Linked DNA regions of Bremerella sp. P1. The protein of the gene in region 2 binds, or shares a complex with, the protein of the main gene of each other region. Links are inferred from orthologs where the notes say so. Each region holds a gene or a part of one and is shown on either strand. Other genes may lie near its edges.

Region 1 (6,135 bases), 900 kb from region 2 along the record:
TTTCAGAACGCCGTGACCAATGCGGCCGTGCAGAAATACAACCTCTCACGAGATCGTCACGTCTGGTGGATCTGGGTTTACCTGGGGGATCCACCGAAACGATTCACCAATTATCGTGGCGGAGGTAACTCAATCGACGGTGGCTGGGCGATGTGTAACTACACCAATCTTCCTGGCGAACTCGACCCTAAGCTGCCTATCGCAGGCGGGTTCCACCAAGACTTAACGCTGAAGGCTTGTATCCATGAACTTGGCCATGGCTTTGGCTTGCCGCACCTCGGCCCCATATCGCGCGATCGCCGTGGAAATACCCTGATGGGCCCACAAACGAAGGTCTATCACAACAAGGTCGATGCCCACGAAAAAGATGTCTACGTGTGTGACGCCACGGCAGCCATGCTTTGGAAGCATCCGATCTTCTCAGGCAGCGTGGCCAAGCGACAGCAGATGCCCAAGTTCGAGATGACCTCGTGCGAAGGAGAGTTCAATCGCAGTGGACGCTATCTGGAAATCACCGGCGAAATCCAATCCGACATCCCCGCGCACAGTGTGGTGGTCATCGAGGAGGCTCCCGACGGAGGAAGCACCTACTTCCGAAAGTCATTTGCCGGCAAGGTCGATGAGAACGGCAGGTTCCGCGTCAAAGTAACCGAACTCGAACGAGAGGCCGGAGACCTACGAATCCTTTTCTGCTTCGAGAACGGAGTAAATACCGGCGATGGCAAGGGACATGGAAGCCAAAGCGGGCTCACCAAACCATTTCGCGTCACGCGACGCGGTGTCGAGTTGGTCGAATCGACCGGAATCGGAAACTAGACTCTTGGCGCGATACGAATCTCGGATTTCACGGAATTGGCGATGAAGCACAGTTCGTGAGCCTCCTTGTGCAATGTGCTGATCTCATCAGCCGTCGGCTGGCTTTCCCCGCCAAAAACGACTTTAGGCCGAAGCGTGACCACTGACATGGCTGTCCTCCCCTCCTTGTTCTTGTCCATCTTACCGGTTGGCTTATCGTCGTAGCTGTCGACCAACCACTGATGCTTTGCTGCCATGGCCAAGAACCACAGCATGTGACAGCTTGCAAGGGCCGCCACGAAGGCCTCTTCTGGATCGACGCAGCGTGGATCGGACATGGGCGGGGGTAGAACGTGGGGCGAAGAGGATGCCGCGATCTCTGTTCCTCCATCAAATTTCCACGTATGACCCCGACGATATTTCTTGTCGAGAAAGTTTTGATCCCCACGTTCCCAATGTACGTTCGCCGAGTAGTTTTCCATCGCTACCTCCTGCGGGCTTAGATTCTGACCTCAAACCGTGAACTCTTCTCACTTTCCGTTGTCCAATGTGGGCAACCTGTCCCAACGAGAGCACGTCTCGCCTTGGCTTGGTCGCTTGACGATTTTAGAATAAGCGTGCCGGTTCCTCATGCGAATTCTGGCAAATTTAACCTTCCACCACTTTGCCGAAACACGACATCTATGTCCGATTCCGCTCATACCAACGACGACCAACAAGATCCTCCGTTCGAGGTTCAGTTCGCGCAGCGTGTCTATCGCCTACCTCCGTACATGTTTGGGCGAATCAACGCCTTGCTGTATGAAAAGCGGGTCGCCGGAAACGACGTGATCGATATGGGCATGGGTAATCCGTCCGACCCGCCCGCCGACTACGTCATGGATAAGATGTGCGAAGCGGTCAAGGATGTTCGCAACCACGGATATAGCAAGTCCAATGGTATTCGCAACTTGCGCCGAGAAGTCGCCGCGAAATACCTCAAGAAGTATGGCGTTCGGTTGGATCCGGAATCGGAAGTGATGGTCTGCTTGGGGTCTAAGGAAGGCTTTTCCCATATGTGCCTGGCCATGATGGGGCCTGGCGATACGGCAATTGTCCCGGCACCCTACTTCCCCGTACATACTTACGCTGTTGCGTTGGCATCGGGAAATGTCATTTCCCTGGACGTTGCCAACAGCGAGAAGTTCCTCTCGAACATCGCTTATACCTGCGAGCACCTCTATCCGAAGCCCAAGCTTCTGATCATTTGCTATCCACATAATCCCTCGACGGTCACCGTTGAGCCTGAGTTCTTTGTGGACGTGGTGAAGATTGCCAAGAAGTACGGCCTGATGGTGATCAGCGACTTCGCCTACGCCGATGTCGCGTTCGATGGCTACAAGCCTCCTAGCTTTCTCTCGGCCCCAGGTGCCAGCGACGTGGGTGTTGAATTCACCACGATGAGCAAAGGCTACAACATGGCTGGCTGGCGCGTCGGATATTGTGCTGGCAATAAAGAGATGATCCGCGGTCTGGGCACCATCAAGGGCTACTACGACTACGGCATGTTCCAAGCTATCCAAATTGCCTCGATCATCGCCCTACGCGAAGGCGATGCCGCTGTCGAAGCTCAAAGCCAGATCTATCAAAGCCGCCGAGACGCCCTGGTCGATGGCTTGGTTCGACTTGGCTGGGATGTTACACCGCCCCGTGCTGGCATGTTTGTCTGGGCAAAAATCCCGGACGAATGGCAAAAACGCATGAGCACGATGGATTTTGCTATGATGCTGCTCGAAAAAGGGGACGTTGCTGTCAGTCCCGGTAGTGGTTTCGGACCAAGTGGCGAAGGCTATCTGCGACTTAGCCTGGTTGAGAATGAAAACCGACTTCGCCAAGCTGTCCGTCAGATCAAGGGCTGCCTGAAAGAGGCCGAAGCCGAGTCCATCACAGCCTAGGTTTGTCCTGTGACTGATCCGAAGCAGTTCGAGATCGAACTTGTCCACCAATCGCAAGAACCGTGTGTGGGCAAGTTCTTGCTATCCTCAGGCGAAGACGATCCACGCCGCTGCGTCCTTACGCTGGAATGCCCGATGGGTAAATTTCAGGCTTCAGATTGGAATTACTTCGATGCCCTGTGTCTGATTCGCGAGGAGTTAGAGCCCTCTGGGTGGCGGCCTCGTTGCTTTGGCGCTTGCGAAAACGTCTATCCGTCCAATATGTGCCGCGATATGGGAAGAGGCATGGTCGCCTACCAAAATGAAATTGGCCGTGCGGCGGAAGAAGAACACTTGGTAGAAACGTTCGCAACCAGTTCTGAGATCGAGCCCGCCTCTGTGGACGAGCAGCGGGCCTTTTTCCAACTTTGGCGGTCTTCGCCGAGATAAATCTCCCGTAGCAAACTACGGAATCCCCCAGAGCATGACTCTAGCCCCTGTACGGAAGAGTTTCTGGGCCTATAATAGCGGAAATTTGCCCACAGCCAGGGTCTACACCTACGTAAAAAAAGGAAAGCACCTGCTCGCCGAAACAAGTGCTTTCCCAAAGGCTGTCCAAACTTTCGCTTGGAGACCCACAGCCGTACTCCTTGGTATCGGGCCCATCTTCGGGAAGACTTTAGTCGCGTCAACGAGCGGCTCAGTTTCCTTCTCGAAAATGTCCTTGGTCGTCCCCCGCGAACCCAGAAAAAAGAATAAGAGTCGACATGTCGCAGCCCGCCAAACTTGCTCTGGAAGATGGAACCGTATTCACTGGCACCGCATTCGGAGCCATCGGCGAAGTCGCTGGCGAAGCCTGTTTTAATACCTCGATGACAGGCTATCAGGAGATCCTGACCGACCCGAGCTATCGCGGTCAAATCCTGACCATGACCTATCCGCAGATTGGCAACTATGGAGTCAATGCGGAAGACATGGAAAGTGCCAAGATTCACATGGCAGGCTTCATCGTCCGCGAAGCGAGCCGCACCGTCAGCAACTTCCGCTCGGAAGGATCGCTCGACGAATTCCTGAAGAAAAACAATGTCGTGGGCATGGCCAATATCGATACGCGTGCTCTCGTACGTCGGCTTCGATCTCACGGCTCGATGAAAGCAGTGCTTTCCAGCGTAGATCTGGATGATGCTTCGCTCGTCGAGAAAGCAAAAGCCAGCGCCGGGCTAGTCGGTCGTAATCTCGTCCAGGAAGTCCTTCCCGAGCAGCAAAAGATGTGGGAAGAAGACCTCAGCCCCTGGATCAAGATGGGAGATCGCAACCGTGCCCTCACCAGTCGCAAAGAGCAAGACTTGCACGTAGTGGCACTCGACTACGGCATGAAGTGGAATATTCCCCGGCACCTGCGTGATCTGGGCTGCAAGGTCACCGTGCTTCCTGGGACCGCATCGGCCGAAGAAGTTCTCAGCCACGATCCCGATGGCATCTTTCTCTCCAACGGTCCTGGCGACCCTGAGCCATTGACTGGCCCAGTCGAAACGATTCAGGGCCTTTTGGGCAAGAAGCCTATTTTCGGCATCTGCCTGGGACATCAACTGCTGTCACTGGCCTGCGGTGCCAAGACCTTCAAGTTGAAGTTCGGCCACCGGGGTGCGAATCAGCCGGTGCTCGACCTGGAAACCGACAAGGTCGAAATCACCTCGCAGAACCACGGCTTCGCTGTTGAGGAAAACACGCTTCCCGATTGCCTGGAAATTACCCACCGCAATCTAAACGACAACACCGTCGCCGGGGTGAAGCACAAAGAGCTGCCAGCATTCAGCGTTCAGTATCACCCAGAAGCGTCCGCAGGTCCGCATGATAGCGAATACCTGTTTCTCCGCTTCCGCGAAGCTATGGACGAACGCAAGGGTGCTGCAACCGCCTAGTCAGTCCGCGGAGCCTACTTCATCCAGTTCTGGTGCGTACTTTTTCATGTACGCCAGGGCAAACCAGTCATAAAGCGTATGGATGACGATTGGGACGATGATATCACCGGTGTAGTAGAACCAAAGCCCTAGGTAGGCTCCCATGACGGCACTAATGATGAAGTATTCCCTGGTCACATAGTGCACCAGGCCAAACATCAGGCTGGTCAGTAGAATCGGCACGGCAGGTCCTGCACCTGGCCCCATCAGCTCGTGAAGGTAGGTCTGAATGACTCCGCGGAAGAGCGCTTCTTCCCCAAGCCCTGCCGCCAAGCTAATCATACCCAGTTCAAGCAGCGTCGCTTCTCGAAATAACGGAACGATCTGGCGGTCCATATAATCTTGAAGATCGTTGATCGACTGGATGTTGACGTACTGCAAGGCCATGAATGCGGCCAACAGTGGTAGCGTCGCCAGGGCCCCCAGCCCGATTGCCCCGAGGACTGCCGCGGCACTTCCGGTATCCCAACTGGCACTGATCCAGGGGGCCACATCGACCAGCCACCCCAGCCCTACGGCCACAAACGCCAGCGCCGACTCAAAAAGGACCGCAGTGCGAATAAACCCCTCGGCTCGCTCCCGAGCGGTCATTTCCGGGCCAAAAGGATCTTCGTAGTCGTAGTCGTCTTCGTCGTCAAACACGGAGGTTCGCTGTCGCTTTCAGTTGGTTCCAAGCCATGGCGGGGAGGCATCTTAACAGAATCGTAACGCCCTGCCCTCTGGGATCCATTGTCTTGTTTCTGCTGCGATGCGCCAAACGGCTTGTGAGCCCAAATCGGGATGATTCCGAAAATCCCGATTTGCTAAACGGCGTAAGATGAGGGCTGGTTGACGCTTGCTTGCATTCTCAAGTAAACTTTCCTGCTTATATTCGCATGAAATGCGGCCCTTCTGTACATAACTGGCGGGAAGACCCTGCGAGTTGCCGCCGAAGGGACACCCCTTACCGAACAACACTCCAGCGTTTGCGACATTCAAAGGTTTCCAAACATGGCCAAGAAAACGGCAAAGAAATCCAAGCCCTCGAAGATGGTGTACTACTTCGGCAAGTCCAAGACCGAAGGCAAAGGGGTCAGCAAGGATCTCCTCGGCGGTAAAGGTCTGAACCTGGCCGAAATGACCGCGATTGGCCTGCCGGTGCCTCCTGGCATGACCATCACCACGCAAGTTTGTGCCGACTACTACAAGAACGGCAAGAAGCTGCCTAAGGGTTTGATGGACGAAGTCCACGACGCCATCGCCTCGTTGGAAAAAGAGCTGAGCAAGAAGTTCGGCGACAATAAGAACCCGCTGCTCGTTTCGGTCCGCTCCGGTGCTGCCGTTTCGATGCCGGGTATGATGAACACCATTCTGAACCTCGGTCTGACCGATGAATCGGTTGTTGGTCTGGCCAACGCGACCAGCAACGAACGGTTCGCGTACGACGCCTACCGCCGCTTGATCGACATGTTCGGCGACGTCGTGAT
Region 2 (8,514 bases):
CGGACCATCGCCCAGATACATCTTTACCCGCTTGATCAGGTAGGTTTTGACGTCGCTCTCGCTCGGTCGCGACTTGACCGTCGCATCCAGGTACTCACCGATCGCCGATCGCAACTGATCGTCATCGGTCAGAACGTACGGCCCCACAAGGAACTGCGTGGCTTGCGTCAGGTCGAGCTGCCGGGCAACGTCGACCAGTTCGGCGACGAGCAATGGATCGGAACTATCGAGCGCCGCGAGCAGCGGATCACGGATCGGCCGATCAAGCAGGACCAGCATCTTCTTGGCAGCGGGACGGACGGCTTCTCGGCTGGGGTCGGCGAGCGCGGCAAACAGCGGATTGGCAGCGTCGGCACCAGCGTTCTTCAGTTGTTGAACCGCCTTTTTGCGTGTGACTTCATCCTTGTCAATCAATTGATCGACAAGCTGGCCAAGTCGCTGCGGATCTTTGAAGTAGGTGTCGAGCTTGGTCAGCAGCAAGGTCGCTGCCTTGGCACCCTCAGGCTGCAGCGCATCGATCGATTGCAGACGGAAGATACGACCGGTCCCCAGCTTCTGCTGAGCGGCCAGAACCTCGTCTTCGGGAGGATCGTTCTGAATCAACTTATTCAGATAGGCTTTGGCCAAATCGGCACGGCCCAGATCGACCGAAAGAATGGCCGCATTGATCAACTGCTCAGCTGTGGTCGGGTTCGACTCTTTAATTGCTTGAATCGCCGCCGTGTCGACAGGTGCTTCGGGCGCGGGCTGTTCCGGTTGCTGTGCCAGTGCATCGGAAACGATGACCGAACCAACAAGGAGAGCGATCGTAAAAGCAAACTTAAGGAATCGTTGCATCTGATTTTCGCAAGGTTAGTGGGGATGGCATTCCGGATGAAAATGCCCATTCCTTGGCAAGGAAACAATCCTGAGCGGTCAGCTCAATTCTAATTGCTCCTTCCAGCGAACCACTTGCTTTTTCACCATGTCAGGCGAGGTTGAGCCATAACTTCGGAATGCAGCGACCGCTCGCTCCACTCCCAGGACGTCATAAACGGACTTATCCAATGAATCGTTAACGGCCGTAAAATCCTCGAGCGGCAATTCGGCCAGGCGACATCCCTTTTCCATCGCCGTAGCGACCAGGCTACCAATCTGATGATGGGCCGTTCGCTGGGGAGTCCCTTTACCAATCAGGTACTCCATCAGCGTGGTCGCATCGAGGAAGCCATCTTCCAGCCGCGAGTTGATCGAATCGGTGTTCAACTTGGCCCCTTCAACCATCGAAGCCGCCAGGTCGAGTGAGCGATGAACCGTATCAACCGAATCGAACAGCCGCTCTTTGTCTTCTTGCAGGTCTCGGTTGTAGGCCAGTGGCAGTCCCTTAATGAGGACCAGCAGCGACTGGAGGTTCCCAATAACGCGAGCCGTTTTTCCGCGAATGAGTTCGCACACGTCCGGGTTAATCTTCTGCGGCATGATCGAACTGCCGGTGCAGAACTGCTGCGGAACCTGAATGAATTTGAATTCGACGCTCGACCACAACACCCACTCGTCGGCCCAGACGCTCAGATGCTCGGCAATCATCGTCAGACAGAACGCGTACTCCACCAGGAAGTCACGATCGCTGGAGACGTCGATACTATTGGCGGCCACAGACTCGAATCCCAACCGCTTAGCTACATTTTCGCGATCGATCGGAATCGTCGTGCCGGCCAACGCGGCGGTGCCCAAGCTGCAGACGTTCACGCGGCGACGGCAATCGGCCAGACGCTCGCGATCGCGTTGGAATTTCTCGGTGTAAGCGAGCCAGTAGTGCGGGGCGAGCACGGGCTGGGCTCGCTGCATGTGCGTGTAGGCTGGCAGAATCACGTCCATATCCGCATCGCAGCGACCAACGAACGCGACCTGTAACTGCTTTAACAGTTGATCTGTTTCGTCGATGGAATCGCGAATCCACAGCCGTGCGTCGGTCGAAACCTGATCATTTCGACTACGACCGGTGTGCAGTTTTCGTCCCACATCCCCTAAGCGATCGACCAGTGCGCTTTCGATGTTCATATGAACGTCTTCCAGCTTCTCGTCGAACTCAAAATCACCGTTGTCGATCTCGCCCTTAATAAGTGCCAGCGCCGTCGTGATTTGTGCTGCCTCATCACTGGTCAGCACGCCCACATCGGCAAGCATCTCGGCGTGGGCGATCGAGCCACGGATGTCCTGGGCGTACAGTCGGTGGTCGAAGCTGATGCTTTCGGTGAACTTTTCGACCCGTGTGTCGACTGCGGAGTTAAAAACTCCACTTTGAGAGGGGCTGTTCCGCGACAAGGTTGCCTCAGAATTATGCAAGGACTGACGTGTATTAAGATTCGTAAACCACTTAAATGCTAAGTGGATCGGTAACCACTGTCAACGCGCCAGATTAGGGGCTGCGCAGTTATTAAGCATCGTACGAGACGAAATCGAATCCTTTGATCGATACAGCCGGAATGATGCGCGCAATCATGGGAAATTCGGATGCTTCTAGGCCATCCTGTTATTTCCCGCAAACTGTTACGCCAAGCCGATGCCCACGCTTCATGCACCACATGCCACGTTGTATCAACCCAAATTCGCCGGTTCTGCAAATTCGGTCTAAATCCCCAGCACGTAATTATGTTTCGGAAGAATAGCCCCCGCTCGCGATAACCTAGTGGATGCGGACGCGATTTGATCAGTCGCGCTTTTTTGAATGCCTTTAGCGCGCCCCTTGTTATCGCGTCGATCGTGCGGTTAAATTGGTGGGATTTTGCACTTCAAGTTCATGAAGACAGGGGTCACTACGCGCCTGTCACCGCCCTCACTTCAGCCCAGTACGAGAGCCCCCAGTGCCGCGACGCGACGATATCAAAAAGATCTTGATCATTGGTTCCGGTCCTATTGTGATCGGCCAGGCCTGCGAGTTCGACTATTCCGGCACCCAGGCCTGCAAAGCGCTTCGAGAAGAAGGTTACGAGGTGGTGTTGGTGAACTCCAACCCAGCCACCATCATGACCGATCCGGACACAGCTGATTCGACTTACATCGAACCGCTGACCGTCGACATCCTGGAAAAGATCATCGCCAAGGAAAAGCCATGTGCCTTGCTGCCCACCCTCGGTGGACAAACGGGTCTCAACTTGGCCATGGATCTCGACAAGCACGGAATCCTGGAAAAGCACGGCGTGGAAATGATCGGTGCCCGAGCCGATGTCATTGCCAAGGCCGAAGAGCGTGAACAATTCAAACAGGCGATGGGCAAGATTGGCCTGGACGTCTGCAAAGGGGCCACGGTCCATACGGTTGCCGAAGCTCGGGCCGTGCTGGAGGAAGTCGGCCTGCCGGCAGTCGTTCGCCCTAGCTTCACGATGGGTGGTTCTGGCTCCAGCATCGCCTACAACCGCGAAGAGTTCGATTCGCTGGTTCGCAACGGCCTCGATCAATCGCCGGTCACCGAAGTGCTAATCGAAGAATCGATCATCGGCTGGAAAGAGTACGAGATGGAAGTGATGCGTGATCGCGACGACAACGTCGTGATCATCTGCTCCATCGAAAACTTCGATCCGATGGGCGTTCATACCGGCGACAGTATCACCGTCGCCCCAGCCCAGACGCTGACCGACAAAGAATACCAGCGGATGCGTGACGCCTCGCTGGCCGTCATCCGTGAGATTGGCGTCGAGACCGGCGGCTCGAACATTCAGTTCGCATGCGATCCGAAGTCGGACCGGATGATCGTTATCGAGATGAACCCGCGCGTGAGCCGCAGCTCGGCGTTGGCTTCCAAGGCAACCGGCTTCCCGATCGCCAAGATCGCCGCCAAGCTGGCCGTCGGTTATCGCCTGCACGAACTGCCTAACGATATTACTCGCGAGACGATGGCCTGCTTCGAGCCATCGATCGACTACGTCGTTACCAAGATTCCTCGCTTCGCCTTCGAGAAGTTCCCCGAAGCCGACAGCACTCTGACGACCCAGATGAAGAGTGTCGGCGAAACGATGGCCATCGGCCGAACATTTAAGGAATCGTTCCAGAAGGCGTTGCGTGGCCTGGAAGTCGGTCGTTTCGGCTTCGGCTGCGATGGCAAGGACCTCTGGGGTACCGACGAACAGCCCACCGAAGACGAAATTCGCGCGAAGCTCGCCAAGCCCAATGCCGAACGTCCTTGGTTCATCCGCTACGCACTCAAGTCTGGGATGACGGTTGCCCAGCTGTATGAAATCACGGGCATCGACCCATGGTTCGGCGATCAGCTCATGCAGCTTGTCGAGTATGAAGACGAGCTGGCTTCGATTGGTTCGATCAGCGAGATCTCGGACACGAACCTCCTGAAGGCCAAACGCTGGGGCTTCTCGGACCGCCAACTGGCGACCCTGCTCAAGAGCAGCGAGATGGAAGTCCGCGGCGAACGAAAGAAGCGGGGCATTGCCGCGATCTACAAATCGGTCGATACGTGTGCCGCCGAATTTGAAGCGTACACGCCTTACTACTACTCGACCTACGAAATCGAGAACGAAGTCCCTGCGAAAGACCCGGAAAAGAAGCGGATCATGATTCTGGGTGGTGGTCCGAACCGAATCGGCCAGGGTATCGAGTTCGACTATTGCTGCTGCCATGCCTCGTTCGCTTTGAAGGAACTGGGCATCGAATCGGTGATGGTCAACAGCAACCCTGAAACGGTCAGTACCGACTACGACACGTCGGACCTGCTGTTCTTCGAGCCGCTGACAACCGAAGACGTCTTGAACATCTGCGACGTTGTTCAGCCGGATGGCGTGATCGTTCAGTTCGGCGGTCAAACGCCACTGAACCTGGCTCGCGGTCTGGCGAACGCTGGCGTGCCGATCATCGGTACGAGCGTGGATACGATCGATGCCGCCGAAGATCGTGAACAGTTCCAGCAACTGCTCAACCGTTTGAATCTGAAGCAGCCACCCAATGCGATCGCTCGCAACATGAGCCAGGCCCGCGCCGAAGCGGCCAAGGTTGGCTACCCGGCACTGGTTCGCCCCAGCTTCGTGCTCGGCGGCCGTGCGATGGAAATCTGCTACGACGACAAACAGTTCGAGCGTTTCGTTGCCGAAGCGTTCCTGGTCGCCCAAGGGCAGCCGGTGCTGATCGACAAGTTCCTCGAGGACGCGACCGAAGTCGACGTCGACTGCATCAGCGACGGCGAGAACGTGATCGTCTCTGGCGTGATGGAACACATCGAAGAAGCCGGCGTGCACAGTGGTGACTCGGCCTGTGTGATTCCTCCGTACAGCCTGCCAGGCCCGATCGTTCAGGAAATCCGCGAAGCGACCATCGCGATGGCGAAGTACCTGAAGGTTGTGGGCTTGATGAACGTCCAGTTCGCCGTGAAGCAAGAAGAGGGCGTTACCAACGTCTACGTGCTTGAAGTGAATCCACGTGCCAGCCGTACGGTGCCGTTCGTCGCCAAGGCGACGGGCATGCCGGTAGCCAAGATCGCCGCCAAGGTGATGACCGGCTGCACGCTTACCGAACTGGGTATCACAGGCGAACCGATCCCAGCTCACGTTTCGATCAAAGAGTCGGTCTTCCCATTCCGCAAGTTCGCTGGCGTCGACATCGTGCTCGGCCCTGAAATGCGATCGACCGGCGAAGTAATGGGGATCAGCGAACGGTTCAGCCTGGCGTTTGCCAAGTGCCAATTGGCCGCCGGCGTGGTGCTTCCACAACCGGAAGACGGCAAGATCTTTGTCAGTGTTTCGGGTCGTCACAAGGACCAGATCGCCGATATCTCGGCTCGCCTGCGAGACCTGGGTTACGAACTATTGGCCACCGACGGCACAGCCCGCCGACTGGAAGAAGCAGGCGTGCCTGCCCAGCGAATCAAAAAGCTGGCCGAAGGTCATCCGAACCTGTTGGACCTGATGATCGACGGCGCCGTTTCCTTGGTGATGAACACGCCTAACGGTAAGGGTGCCCGAACCGACGAAGGCCGCATCCGCGCCGCTGCCGTCCAACATGGCATCCCATGTATCACCACCATCCAAGCTGCCGAAGCCGCCACCAAGGCAATGGAAGCGTTGCGTCAAGAAGAAATGGAAGTCGAATCCCTGCAAGACCGCTTCAAGCAGGTCAAGATTCATCAGACGACGTAATGCCTGAGGTCACTTCTACCTTAGCTCTAAAGCCCCAGCAGGGCAGCCGAACATAAACCAGGGGTACGCACCCCTGGTTTGCGTTTGGCAACCAATTTAAGCACCAAAGTGTGTCTGAAATCTATTGGGCAAGTGGTGGCTTCTTAGTCACAATCGACGGCAACTTCGCCGCCATCTCTTCGTTGATCTGAATGAACTCCTGGCACTCATCCGGCACTGAATCTTCATGGAAGATCGCCGCGACAGGACATTCCGGCTCGCAGGCACCACATTCAGTGCAAGTTTCCGGGTTGATATACAGCATCGTTTCCCCCTCGTGAAAACAATCCGCGGGGCAAACGGTAACACAGTCGGCATACTTGCAACCGTCGCATAACGACGTAACCACAAAGGCCATGAGAACTTTCCTCGTGTTTTGGTGTCCTGATTCTTACGAGGAAGCATTCCTCGTCTAAGAGGTACATGCGTTTTCCTTTCGTGTTTGGTCACGACGCGAAGGGTTTTCAGAAAGTTTTCCCGTGTCCCAGGCAGAGCCCCAATCCGAACTAAGCTCCAGGGAATTGCTCGCGGGTTGGATCGCGAGGAGCCCTGGTGCGGCGGATCGTATCGTTTCGCGATATGCAGCACGTCTCTTGCCACTGATCCGGCAACAAATCTCGCAGAAGCTGCGAAGCCGGATCGATGCCGAGGACATCACACAATCGGCAATGGGCAGCTTCTTTCTTAGGGCAGCCGACGACCAATTTGTGCTAGAGCGATCGGGAGACCTCTGGAGATTGCTGGCCGCAATCTCTCTCAATAAGCTCCGCCGAAAAGTTGCCTGGCACTTGGCCGCGAAACGTTCCGTCGAGCGTGAGGAACTTCCGCTGCTTTCAAGCCCTGACGCGGCTCCCTCACATGAGGATGCCCTCGCGGTCTTAGAGATAGCCGATGAGATCTTTCAGGAACTACCCGACGAAGCAAAAACGGTGCTCAAGCTCACTTTGGCAGGGAATACGCCTGAGGAAATTGCCATCGAGCTGGGCAAATCTCCACGCACAGTCCGAAGGTGGCTACAGACGCTTCGTGAAACGCTGGAGCGAGAGCTCTCTCCGCCAACATTTCCCCAAGCAGATCCTCGAGCAACGCTATCCTGGGAAGACTATGTACTGAAACAGCACGTCGGTAGCGGCGGGTTCGGGAAGGTTTATCGGGCAATTGAGAAACGCCGCAACCGCACGGTGGCTATCAAAGCACTCCACAAACGCCATCAGAAAGATCCGTCTGCGGTCGAGCACTTCATCCAGGAATCGATCTTGTTGGGCAAGATCCATCACCCGTGTGTTGTCGGCATCCACGGGCTCGGGCAATACCCAGGCGGAGGCTACTTTCTGGCGCTCGATTGGGTCGAAGGTGAGGACCTGCAGCAGATCATCGATCGGCAGCCCCTAAGCAGTAGCGAAGCGATTCGCGTCATCCTCCAAGTTGCGTTTGGCATCCAAGCCGCTCACGAGGCAAACATCATTCACGGAGACCTGAAGCCGGGGAACATTCTCCTTTCGAGAAGTGGAACGGTTCAGGTCTCTGACTTTGGATTCGCCGCGTTGCGATCGGATCGACGTGCCATTCACAGGATTCGTGGCGGGACCATCGCGTATCTTGCGCCGGAACAACTTCGTAATGCATCGATTGATAACACGATCGACATCTATGGGCTGGGTGGACTGCTGTACGCACTGCTTACTGGCAAACCTCCTCGCAGCGGCTCCCCTGACCAAATACTGAGGCAGCTTGAGAATAACTCGCCATCGGTGCATCCCTCCTCCGTTCGCCCAGATTTGAATATCGTTCCCGAATTCGATGAGCTTATTATGCGGTGCCTCGACCCCAATCCTGCTCGTCGATTTCGCGATATTCTCACATTTCTCAATGCCGTCGACCGCATTCATTGACGACTACTACAAGGCACATACCCATGGACGTTCTCAAGCACAATCGTGATGCGTGGAATCGACTCGTCGTGGAGCACGACCGGTGGACGGTCCCTGTTTCCAGCGAAAAGATCGCTCAGGCCAGGGCAGGGGAGTGGTCGCTGGGGCTTACGCCGACCAAGCGCGTTCCGCGGCACTGGTTTCCGGAGGATCTCTCCGGCGTGAAGATCTTGTGCCTGGCTTCGGGCGGTGGACAGCAAGGGCCGACCCTTTCTGCTGCCGGGGCGGATGTGACGGTGTACGACAACTCGCCCAATCAGCTTGCCCAGGACCGTTTCGTCGCCGAACGCGACGGGCTTTCGCTCACGACCGAACAGGGAGACATGGCCGATCTTGCGGTGTTCGCCGATGATTCGTTTGATCTGATCTTTCACCCCTGCTCGAACTGCTTTGCCGAGAATATCCTGCCGGTATGGAAGGAAGCC

What was found.
Region 1: the proteins of carB (region 2) and carA are in contact, whole or in part, in a solved structure (PDB 1KEE), measured with the Escherichia coli proteins. The link is inferred for Bremerella sp. P1 from one-to-one orthologs.

What each region holds. Positions count from the first base shown.
Region 1 is NZ_CP118164.1:3,957,277-3,963,411, reverse strand. Bases 2,592-5,552 are described here. They hold carA (glutamine-hydrolyzing carbamoyl-phosphate synthase small subunit), read left to right. Parts: upstream 2,592-3,475; coding sequence 3,476-4,630; downstream 4,631-5,552. Other genes in these bases: PSR63_RS16625 (CPBP family intramembrane glutamic endopeptidase), read right to left, coding at 4,631-5,311; PSR63_RS16635 (hypothetical protein), read left to right, coding at 2,739-3,158; PSR63_RS16640 (aminotransferase class I/II-fold pyridoxal phosphate-dependent enzyme), read left to right, coding at 2,592-2,729. Outside these bases: PSR63_RS16650 (hypothetical protein), read left to right, coding at 1-816; PSR63_RS16645 (OsmC family protein), read right to left, coding at 813-1,277; more of PSR63_RS16640, read left to right, coding at 1,479-2,591; ppdK (pyruvate, phosphate dikinase), read left to right, coding at 5,660-6,135. UniProt on the Escherichia coli protein: Small subunit of the glutamine-dependent carbamoyl phosphate synthetase (CPSase).
Region 2 is NZ_CP118164.1:3,059,768-3,068,281, reverse strand. What follows is about bases 2,487-6,319. They hold carB (carbamoyl-phosphate synthase large subunit), read left to right. Parts: upstream 2,487-2,843; coding sequence 2,844-6,119; downstream 6,120-6,319. Other genes in these bases: PSR63_RS12840 (ferredoxin family protein), read right to left, coding at 6,241-6,319. Also shown: PSR63_RS12855 (hypothetical protein), read right to left, coding at 1-837; argH (argininosuccinate lyase), read right to left, coding at 916-2,304; more of PSR63_RS12840, read right to left, coding at 6,320-6,516; PSR63_RS12835 (sigma-70 family RNA polymerase sigma factor), read left to right, coding at 6,638-8,050; PSR63_RS12830 (class I SAM-dependent methyltransferase), read left to right, coding at 8,074-8,514. UniProt on the Escherichia coli protein: Large subunit of the glutamine-dependent carbamoyl phosphate synthetase (CPSase).